3 regions of the Roseburia intestinalis L1-82 genome follow, and region 3 is predicted to be linked to each of the others. Evidence: predicted binding sites of a transcription regulator. Region 3 holds the regulator's gene; each other region holds the start of a gene.
The links. The regulator Rex, encoded in region 3, represses fermentation and respiration genes when NADH is low (regulators of the CRP and FNR family bind a similar motif). The targets are predictions, from matches to a motif close to ATTGTTAANTANTTAACAAT.
Positions count from the first base shown of each region.

Region 1: the regulator Rex is predicted to act here: its motif matches at 2,151-2,170, upstream of RIL182_RS16180 (enoyl-CoA hydratase-related protein).
Region 2: the regulator Rex is predicted to act here: its motif matches at 1,813-1,832, upstream of RIL182_RS02130 (butyryl-CoA:acetate CoA-transferase).

Region 1 covers NZ_LR027880.1:3,446,170-3,449,456, reverse strand. Annotated here, with positions in the region: gene RIL182_RS16190 (MATE family efflux transporter) at 1-62, shown strand, start outside; gene RIL182_RS16185 (AraC family transcriptional regulator) at 71-940, shown strand; gene RIL182_RS21380 (hypothetical protein) at 963-1,124, shown strand; gene RIL182_RS16180 (enoyl-CoA hydratase-related protein) at 1,325-2,128, opposite strand; gene RIL182_RS16175 (pyridoxal phosphate-dependent aminotransferase) at 2,308-3,287, shown strand, end outside.
Region 2 covers NZ_LR027880.1:430,359-433,645, reverse strand. Annotated here, with positions in the region: gene RIL182_RS02140 (class I SAM-dependent rRNA methyltransferase) at 1-223, opposite strand, end outside; gene RIL182_RS02135 (glycosyltransferase family 2 protein) at 550-1,620, shown strand; gene RIL182_RS02130 (butyryl-CoA:acetate CoA-transferase) at 1,877-3,220, shown strand.
Region 3 covers NZ_LR027880.1:2,149,625-2,152,911, reverse strand. Annotated here, with positions in the region: gene RIL182_RS10045 (ABC-F family ATP-binding cassette domain-containing protein) at 1-886, shown strand, start outside; gene RIL182_RS10040 (redox-sensing transcriptional repressor Rex) at 961-1,614, shown strand; gene RIL182_RS10030 (NAD(P)H-hydrate dehydratase) at 1,808-3,287, shown strand, end outside.

The DNA.
Region 1 (3,287 bases), 1.3 Mb from region 3:
TTGGAATGGTTCTTAGATGGAAGAGCGGAAAATGGAAAAGCAAGAGCCTTGTAGAATTGTAGGAGAGAGTATGTACTTTGAATTAAAGGAAAATAAACCACATGGTACAAAGGACAATCCATTTAGTATATATCACATAGAGAATGCGGGGCGGTCATTTCAGATACCGGTACATTGGCATGATGAATTTGAGATTATATATGTAAAAAGTGGTTTGCTGACGGTAAGTATATCAGGAGAGAGTTATATTGGAAAAGCAGGGGATGCGTTCGTTGTATCGCCGGGCAATCTGCATCTTATGGGCTCACAGACCGGCACTGTGGATTATTTTACATTTTTGTTTCCGTTAAAATATATATCTTTTCGGACCGATGACATGTTAGATGATAAATTGCTTGAACCATTAAATAGCGGTCATTTGATGATAAACCCAAGAGTAAAAGACTCGGCAAAAGAACTGTGTGAGCAGCTGATTGATATATATATGGCAGAAAATGATGAAACTGAGTCAAAAATAACTGCGCAGATAAAGACAAAAATAATTCTTTTACAATTTATTCTTGAAATGTGGAAGAAAGGATTTGTAATAGAAAATGATACAAGCGGCAGAAATATTGTAGAAAAAGAGATGGTTTCATATATACAGCAGAATTTTACAGGAAAGATATCGCTAAAGGAATTTGGGGAACAGTTTCATCTTTCGGAAAAATATATATCGCGGTATTTTAAGGAACATTTCCATATTACATTGTCGCAATATATAACATATTTACGTTTGGAGAATGCAAAACAGTTGTTACAGGACACCGATCTTTCAGTGACGGAGACAGCTATGCAGAGCGGATACCAGAATGTAAGCTATTTTATCAGAAGTTTCAAAAAAGCATATGGCATTTCTCCACTGAAATATAGAAACAGCGGGATATTGACAAAAATATAGCTATCGACTATATTACATACAAATGATAAAAATTATTGACAAAGGCGTTGGAACTAAGAGGGTTCTGACGCTTTTTTTGATTGCAGGCACATGGATCATAAAGCAGTTTGTTGATGATCCGATGATTTTAGGCGTGTGTATGGTCATGCTCGCAACGCCTGTCGGCAGTATGACAGCAATATGATGGAAATTATGATCTGGCGGCAAGAGGAGTTGCGCTTACGGCAATTCTTGCTGTGGTGACGATGCCGGTGGTGTCGGTTTTGATGGGGGCGTGAAAAATGCGTAGAGGTAATCAGAGATTACCTGCACATTAAATTTGGAATATGAGTATATCAAAAAAACGGACTGAATTATCAGCCCGTTTTTTTTTGATATGTTTTTTTAGAAATCTGTTAAATCAGCAGCTCTTCTCTCTAAGAAAGCAGTCATACCTTCTGTTTTGTCATGAGTAGAGCAGGTTACGCCGAATAAGTTTGCTTCCATCTCAACAGCGTTCTTGATGTCCATATCATAACCGTTGTTGATTGCTGCTTTTGCAACGGAAACAGCGTAGCTTCCTTTGGAGATGATTTTCTTAGCCATAGCTTTTGCTGTGTTCATTAACTCTTCCGGAGCAACTACTTTATTAACAAGACCGATGCGGTAAGCTTCTGCTGCATCAACGGAATCGCAGGTAAAGATCATCTCTTTTGCGCGTCCCATGCCTACTAAACGGGCAAGTCTTTGTGTACCGCCGAATCCAGGAATGATTCCAAGACCTGTCTCTGGCTGTGCGAAAGTAGCGTTGTCAGATGCGATACGGATATCACATGCCATGGAAATTTCACATCCACCGCCAAGTGCAAAACCATTAACAGCTGCGATCGTTACCTGACGCATGTTCATTAATTTGAAGAATGGTACGGAAGCTCTCATACCGAAAGCTCTTGCTTCAGCTGCGGTAAAGTTTACCATCTCAGAAATATCAGCGCCTGCTACGAAAGATTTGAATTCGTTGCCTTTCTTGTCAGGACCGCCGGTTAAGATTACGACTTTGATGTCGTCTCTTGCTTCGATCTCAGTTAATGCTGTGTTTAACTCGTCTAATGTCTCGCTGTTTAATGCGTTTAATGCTGCTGGTCTTGAAATTGTAAGAACAGCAATCTCCTCAGCAACTTCCAGTTTTAAATTGTTAAAATCGCTCATCGTTTGGAACCCTCCTGAATAGTTTGATAAAAAATTAACAATATACGTTATTAATAGCGTACAGCTTTTCCCTGAATTTGTCAATAGATTATGGGAAAAATTCACTATAAATTTGGTAGAAAAAGTGCTATGATAGGTGGTATGATATTTTGACAAAGACACAGAAAAGAGGAAAAACCATGGACACAAGCAAATCATACTTATCTAAGGTAGTAAAGGAGATGCCGGATTCAGGGATCAAGGACTTTTTTGATATTGCAAATACGATGGAGGGAGCATTGTCACTTGGTGTCGGCGAGCCGGATTTTCCGACACCGGAACATGTCAGGGAGGCAGCGATTGCTTCAATCAAAAGAGGTGAGACAAAGTATACCGATAATCGCGGTACGGTCGAACTCCGTGCGGCAGCTGCAGAGTATTTAGAGAAGTTTGGACTTCATTATGACAGGGAAAATGAGATCCTGATCACGATGGGAGCAAGTGAGGGTATTGATCTGGCGCTTCGTGCACTGGTGGATCCGGGGGATGAGGTGTTAGTTGTAGAACCTTGCTATGTTTCCTATATTCCGTGTGTGGAATTGTGTGGCGGCATTCCGGTTTCCATCCCGTTAAAGGCAGAGAATAAATTCCGCCTGACGAAGGAAGAACTTGAAGAAAAAATTACAGATAAAACAAAAGTACTGCTGATCTCATTCCCCAACAACCCTACCGGAGCGATCATGGAAAAAGAGGATTTAGAAGCAATCCGTGAGGTTGTGACCGCACATGATATTTTTGTGATTACAGATGAGATTTATGCAGAGCTGACCTATGGCAAAAAGCATGCATCTATTGCGGCGCTGCCGGATATGTATGAGCGTTGTGTGGTATTAAATGGTTTTTCAAAAGCATTTGCAATGACCGGATGGCGTATGGGTATTGCAGCGGGTCCTGCGGAAGTTATTTTTCATATGAATAAGATCCATCAGTTTACGACCATGTCTGCAGGAACAACGTCACAGGTGGCGGCGCTTGAAGCACTGACGAGTCCGGTTCGTGACGAAGAGATCGATGTGATGCGTAAAGAATACGATGAGAGACGAAAGATCATGGTGGACGGGTTCCGGAATATGGGACTGGATGTGACAGAACCGGAAGGTGCATTTTATGTATTCCCGTC
Region 2 (3,287 bases), 1.7 Mb from region 3:
CGATCTCCTGGTCCACATGTCTTGTCAGCATACGGATGCGGATTTTTGAATTGGTATTGATAAATCCTTTGCCCATCGGATAGCCGTCAAAATCATGCACGACCACGATCTCTCCGTTTTCAAAACTTCCCATGACCGTATCGATCTCATTATCAAAAATCCAGGCACCGCCTGCTTTGATCGTTCTTCCCTCGCCCTTTTTTAATGTCACAACTGCACTCATTTTTCATCCACCTTTCTCACGCTTTTTCTTTTCCGTAATTTACAATATAAATTCCCACGCAGACCAGCACCAATGCCACAACGCACAGCAAAGCAGCGCACCGATCCACACCACAATGGTTTTCTGCATCCATTGTTCATTTAATTTCATTTGTTTTCCTCATTTCCTGATTTTTGCATTTACCCATTGTAGCACATTCCGTGCTGCCTATAAAATATTTTTTACACAAAAACTGTTTCTTGTAACTGCCTGTCATGTCCGATATAATAAATACAAAAATATTGACAGATCCAGTCTTAAAAATATACACAACAGGGGGATTTTCCATGGCTACGATAAGTTTATGCATGATCGTTAAAAATGAGGAGGCGGTTCTCGCGCGATGTCTCGACTCGATTGCAGATCTGATGGATGAGATCATCATCGTGGATACCGGTTCCACGGACCACACAAAGGAGATCGCTGCAAAATATACCAGTCAGGTCTATGATTTTAAATGGACGAGCGATTTTTCCGCGGCGAGAAATTTTTCTTTTTCAAAAGCGAATATGGATTACATATATGCCGCCGATGCGGACGAAGTTTTAGATGATTTTAACCATGAGCGTTTTCTCCGGCTCAAAAATGCACTGCTGCCGGAAATTGAGATCGTTCAGATGAAATATGTGACGGATGCCGATTTCGACACCGTTTTAAATGCAAAAAAAGAATACCGTCCGAAACTGTTCAAGCGTCTGCGCACCTTTACCTGGGTCGATCCGGTGCACGAGACAGTCCGCCTGACTCCTGTGATCTTCGACAGCGACGTTGAGATTTTACATAAACCGCAGAATTTTCACAGCAAACGTGATTTTTCCATATTTATCAAAAACTTCCAGAGCGGCCACGAACTCTCTCCGAAGATCCGCACGATGTATGCCAAAGAGCTGTTAAAGACCGGTGACACAAAAGACTTTCAGGATGCGAAACCAATTTTCCAGTATATCTTAGAACATGACCTCACCGATGATGCCATGAAAGAAGCCTCCTGCGTACTCGCACATGTGTACCGCTTAGAGGACAACAAAAATGAATTTTTCAAGCTGACGATGAAGGATATGCTGACCACTCCATGTTCCGAGATCTGCTATGAGCTTGGTACCTATTTTCTCGCGCAGAAAGATTTAAATGAAGCAGTCATCTGGTTCTACAATGCTGCCTATGAAACGGAGAGCATCTTAGATGTCCACACCAGCGGCGATCTCCCTCTGTACGGGTTAGTTGAATGTTATGAACTGCTCCTCGCCGAAGCCAAATCGAATATTCCTTCCGATACCATGCTGGTCTCAAGCTATGAGGAAGCGCTGGAAAAATACCGCCGTGAGTCGCAGAGCTGGACGATGCCGGTAGAGAATTAATTGAGTTACTGTTCACTCGCAAGCTTGACACTTGCTGTCAAGCTGTGCGCCAAAGACTATATCATGCCAGATTACAGCCCCATGCATCGAAGATGCATTTAAAATAGGCTGTAATTGTTACTGCTCACACAGTATGTGTGAACAGTAACTTAATTGACTTGTCAAACTCTCCATAAAGTGTTAGGATAAGACTATGGTAAATTTTTAACAATCTTTTTATATCATGATTTTTTACAATTATGAGGAGGTATTTGTGATGGATTATTCACAGGAATACAAACAGAAACTTGTATCTGCCGACGAGGCGGTAAAATTGATCAAATCCGGTGACTGGGTTGATTTCGGCTGGTGTACAAACACCGTAGATGCCCTTGATCAGGCGCTGGCAAAACGTACCGATGAGCTGACAAACGTGAACCTGCGCGGTGGTATCCTTTTAAAACCGTTAGCTACTTTCGCACGCGAAGATGCCGGTGAGCACTTTACATGGAACTCATGGCATATGTCCGGTATCGAACGTAAAATGATCAGCCGCGGATGCGCTTTCTATTCACCGATCCGTTACTCCGAACTGCCACGTTACTACCGCGAGCTTGACTGCCCGGATGATGTAGCAATGTTTCAGGTAGCTCCGATGGATTCCCATGGATATTTCAATTTCGGACCAAGTGCCTCCCATCTCGGTGCAATGTGTGAGAGAGCAAAACACATCATCGTAGAGGTCAATGAAAACATGCCGCGCTGCCTTGGCGGAACAGAATGCGGAATTCACATTTCCGATGTTACCTATATCGTAGAGGGTTCGAATCCTCCGATCGGCGAGCTTGGTGCCGGCGGTCCTGCAACAGATATCGACAAAACGGTTGCAAAACTGATCGTAGACGAGATCCCGAACGGTGCATGCTTACAACTTGGTATCGGCGGTATGCCAAACGCTGTCGGTTCCCTGATTGCAGAGTCTGACTTAAAAGACCTCGGTGTCCACACAGAGATGTATGTAGATGCATTTGTTGACATCGCAAAAGCAGGAAAGATCACCGGTGCGAAGAAAAATATCGACCGTTACCGTCAGACCTACGCTTTCGGTGCAGGTACCAAAAAAATGTACGATTACTTAGACGACAACCCAGAGTTGATGAGTGCTCCGGTTGATTACACCAACGATATCCGTTCGATCTCTGCACTCGATAACTTTATTTCCATCAACAACGCCGTTGATATCGACCTCTATGGTCAGGTCAATGCAGAGTCAGCAGGTATCAAGCAGATCAGTGGTGCCGGTGGACAGTTAGACTTCGTTTTAGGTGCTTACCTGTCAAAAGGCGGCAAGAGCTTTATCTGTCTGTCCTCTACCTTTAAGACCAAAGACGGACAGGTGCAGTCAAGAATCCGCCCGACACTTGCCAACGGTTCCATCGTAACCGATACCCGTGCCAACACACACTATGTTGTAACTGAGTACGGTAAAGTCAATGTCAAAGGACTTTCCGCATGGCAGAAAGCAGAGGCATTAATCTCCATCGCTCACCCGGATTTCCGTGACGAGCTGATCAAAGAGGCTGAAAAGATGCACATCTGGAGACGCAGCAACAAATACTAATTGCACATAATCTATGCATGCATAAATTATGCATAAAGAAAAGGCAGAACCGCTTCATCCCCGGCTC
Region 3 (3,287 bases):
GGAACGGGTGGCGCTGATCGGTAACAATGGAACTGGTAAAACGACCATACTAAAGATCATCAATAATCTGATTCCGGCAGATGGCGGTACCGTGACACTTGGTTCGAATGTGCATATCGGATATTACGATCAGGAACATCAGCTTTTACATATGGAAAAGACGATTTTTGAGGAAATCTCAGATGCCTATCCGGGGCTGAATAATACGAAGATCCGCAATGTGTTAGCAGCATTTTTGTTTACAAATGATGATGTGTTTAAGCACATTTCAGATTTGAGCGGTGGAGAGAGAGGACGTGTTTCCTTAGCAAAATTAATGCTTTCCGATGCGAATTTTCTGATCCTTGATGAGCCGACGAACCATTTGGATATTACATCCAAAGAAATTTTGGAATCTGCGTTAAACCAGTATACCGGAACCGTATTTTTCGTTTCCCATGACCGCTATTTTATCAATCAGACGGCGACGAGGATCCTAGAGCTGACAGGTGAGACGGTTGTAAATTATATTGGAAACTATGATTATTATCTGGAAAAACACGATATCATGACGCAACTGTATGTAAAACCACAGGAAATATCGGATATTCAGGCAGGAAAACAGGATGATGCGGTCAATAAACTTGACTGGCAGGCGCAGAAGGCAGAACAGGCAAGGATCCGTAAGATTGAAAACAGTCTGAAAAAAATAGAAGATGAGATTGCAGCATTAGAAGAAGAGATAAGCGCGATCGATGAAGAATGTGCGAAGCCGGAAAATGCAGTCAATTCCGCAAAGTTAAATGAACTTGCTGCACGACAGCAGGAGTGCAGGGAACGCCTTGAAACCTGCTATGAAACGTGGGAAGATCTGTCAATGCAGCTGGATGGAGCTAAAGATAGTTAAAAATTTCACACATTGACAGACACAGGGGAAATCACTATAATAAACGAGAGAACGTAAGAAAGGTGGAACCTTTTGTGCAGGAAAAAGAGATATCACAGGCAGTGATCCGAAGGATGCCGCGTTATTACCGTTACCTCGGAGAACTATTAGACGCCGGTGTGGAGCGTATATCATCCAATGATCTGAGCAAACGGATGAATGTGACCGCATCCCAGATCAGACAGGATCTGAATAATTTTGGCGGGTTCGGTCAGCAGGGCTACGGCTATAATGTAAAATATTTATATGAAGAGATCGGTAAGATCTTAGGTTTGAATGAGAGACACAATATTATTGTAATGGGTGCCGGTAACCTTGGTCAGGCACTTACCAATTATGTAAAATTTGAGAAACTTGGCTTTGTTATCATAGGACTTTTTGATGTAAATCCGGCGCTTGACGGAGTGACTGTACGCGGGATCAAAATCCGTATGTTAGATGAATTAGAGAGTTTCTGTGAAGAAAATCAGGTAGATATCGCAGCGCTGACCATGCCGAAGGAAAAGGCAGATGCGATTGCAAACAGGCTGGTCGGACTTGGAATCCGTGCAATCTGGAATTTTGCCCATGTAGATCTTGAATTGATCGACAAAAATGTTGTCGTGGAGAATGTACATCTTTCCGACAGTCTGATGCAGTTGTCTTACAACATTGTCAGAAACAAAAAAGCAGAAGAAAACGGCAACTGAAAAGGTGCTGTAAATGTAGAGAGCAAATAGCTGCCGCACAGATTTATGTGCGGCGTTTTTTGCCTTATAAAACAAGGAGAAAAATCCTCTGCTCCTGCAAAGGCAGTCGCATTTTGCTCCGCAAAACAAGGAGAAAAATCCTCTGCTCCTGCAAAGGCAGTCGCATTTTGCTCCGCAAAACAAGGAGGATTTCATGAAATATCTTGTAGACAGCCGGGAAATGCAAAAATATGATGCAAATACCATTTCACATTTTAAGGTGCCGGGACTTCTCTTGATGGAGCGCGCTGCAATAGCATTTGTGGAAGAGCTGCATAGACAAAATGTGGATCTTACGGAAGTACTCATTGTGTGTGGCAGTGGAAATAACGGTGGAGATGGTCTTGCGATCGCACGCCTTTTATTTTTGGAAGGACATGCTGTCACGGTCGTTTATGCCGGAAATAAAGAGCACTGTTCGGAGTCAAACAGGGTACAGCAGGATATTTTAAATGCATACGGTATTTCTATATACATGGATATCCCGGAAAAGATCAGACCTACTCTTGTAATAGACGCAATATTTGGTGTGGGACTCTCAAGAGATGTGACCGGTGAATATGCAGATATGCTGTGCCGGATGAATGAACTTTCCGGGGAAAAAGCGGCGGTAGACATTGCATCCGGGATCTCTGCGGACACGGGAGCCATTTTAGGCACAGCGTTTCGTGCAGATCTTACGATCACATTTGCATTTGAAAAATTAGGCAGTATCCTCTGGCCGGGAAATGAGTATGCCGGCAGGATCATTGTATGTGATATTGGCATCACGAAAGAAAGCTGGCTGGGTGAACCGCCGGCCGTGATGGCACTTGAAGAAAAAGATTTTTCGATACTGCCAAAAAGAAAAAGCCATTCTAATAAGGGCAGTTATGGAAAACTCTTGCTGATCGCCGGAAGTGTCAATATGGCAGGGGCGGCAGTTTTGTCTGCGAAAGCAGCTTATGCCACAGGGTGTGGTCTGGTGCGTGTGCTGACTCCGGAGGAAAACAGAGCTATTTTACAGTGCAGTGTTCCGGAGGCGGTTCTTACTACTTACGATAAAACTTTAGTACCGGAAGAACCGGTTCTGAGGGAGATCCTTGACTGGGCAGATGCCATTGTGATCGGTCCCGGACTAGGAAAAGAAAAAACTTCTGCACAGATATTAAATTTTGTGTTAGAATATGGAACGTCACATGAGAATAAAGCATTTCTTTTTGATGCTGATGCATTAAATCTGGTGGCAGAGCAGAAAAACACCGGAGTGCAGGGGGCAGATAGATGGAAAAATTTTAAGAATACTGCCGTGATTACACCGCATCTTGGAGAGATGAGCAGGCTTACCAGAAAAACAGTTGGAGAAATCCAGAAGAATCTGTTGCAGACAGCTGCAGATTTTGCAGATGAAAATCAGGTTATTTGCGTCCTGAAAGATGAACATACAGTGACCGCACTGCCGGATCATAAAAGGTATCTGAATCTTTCCGGTAATCCGGGAATGGCAACTGCAGGAAGCGGGGATGTACTAAGCGGTTTGATCGGTGCACTTATGGCACAGAAACTGACATCATATCAGGCGGCACCTCTTGGAGTATACCTTCACGGTTTGGCAGGTGATATCATGGTACAGACGACAGGTTTACAGGGCCTTA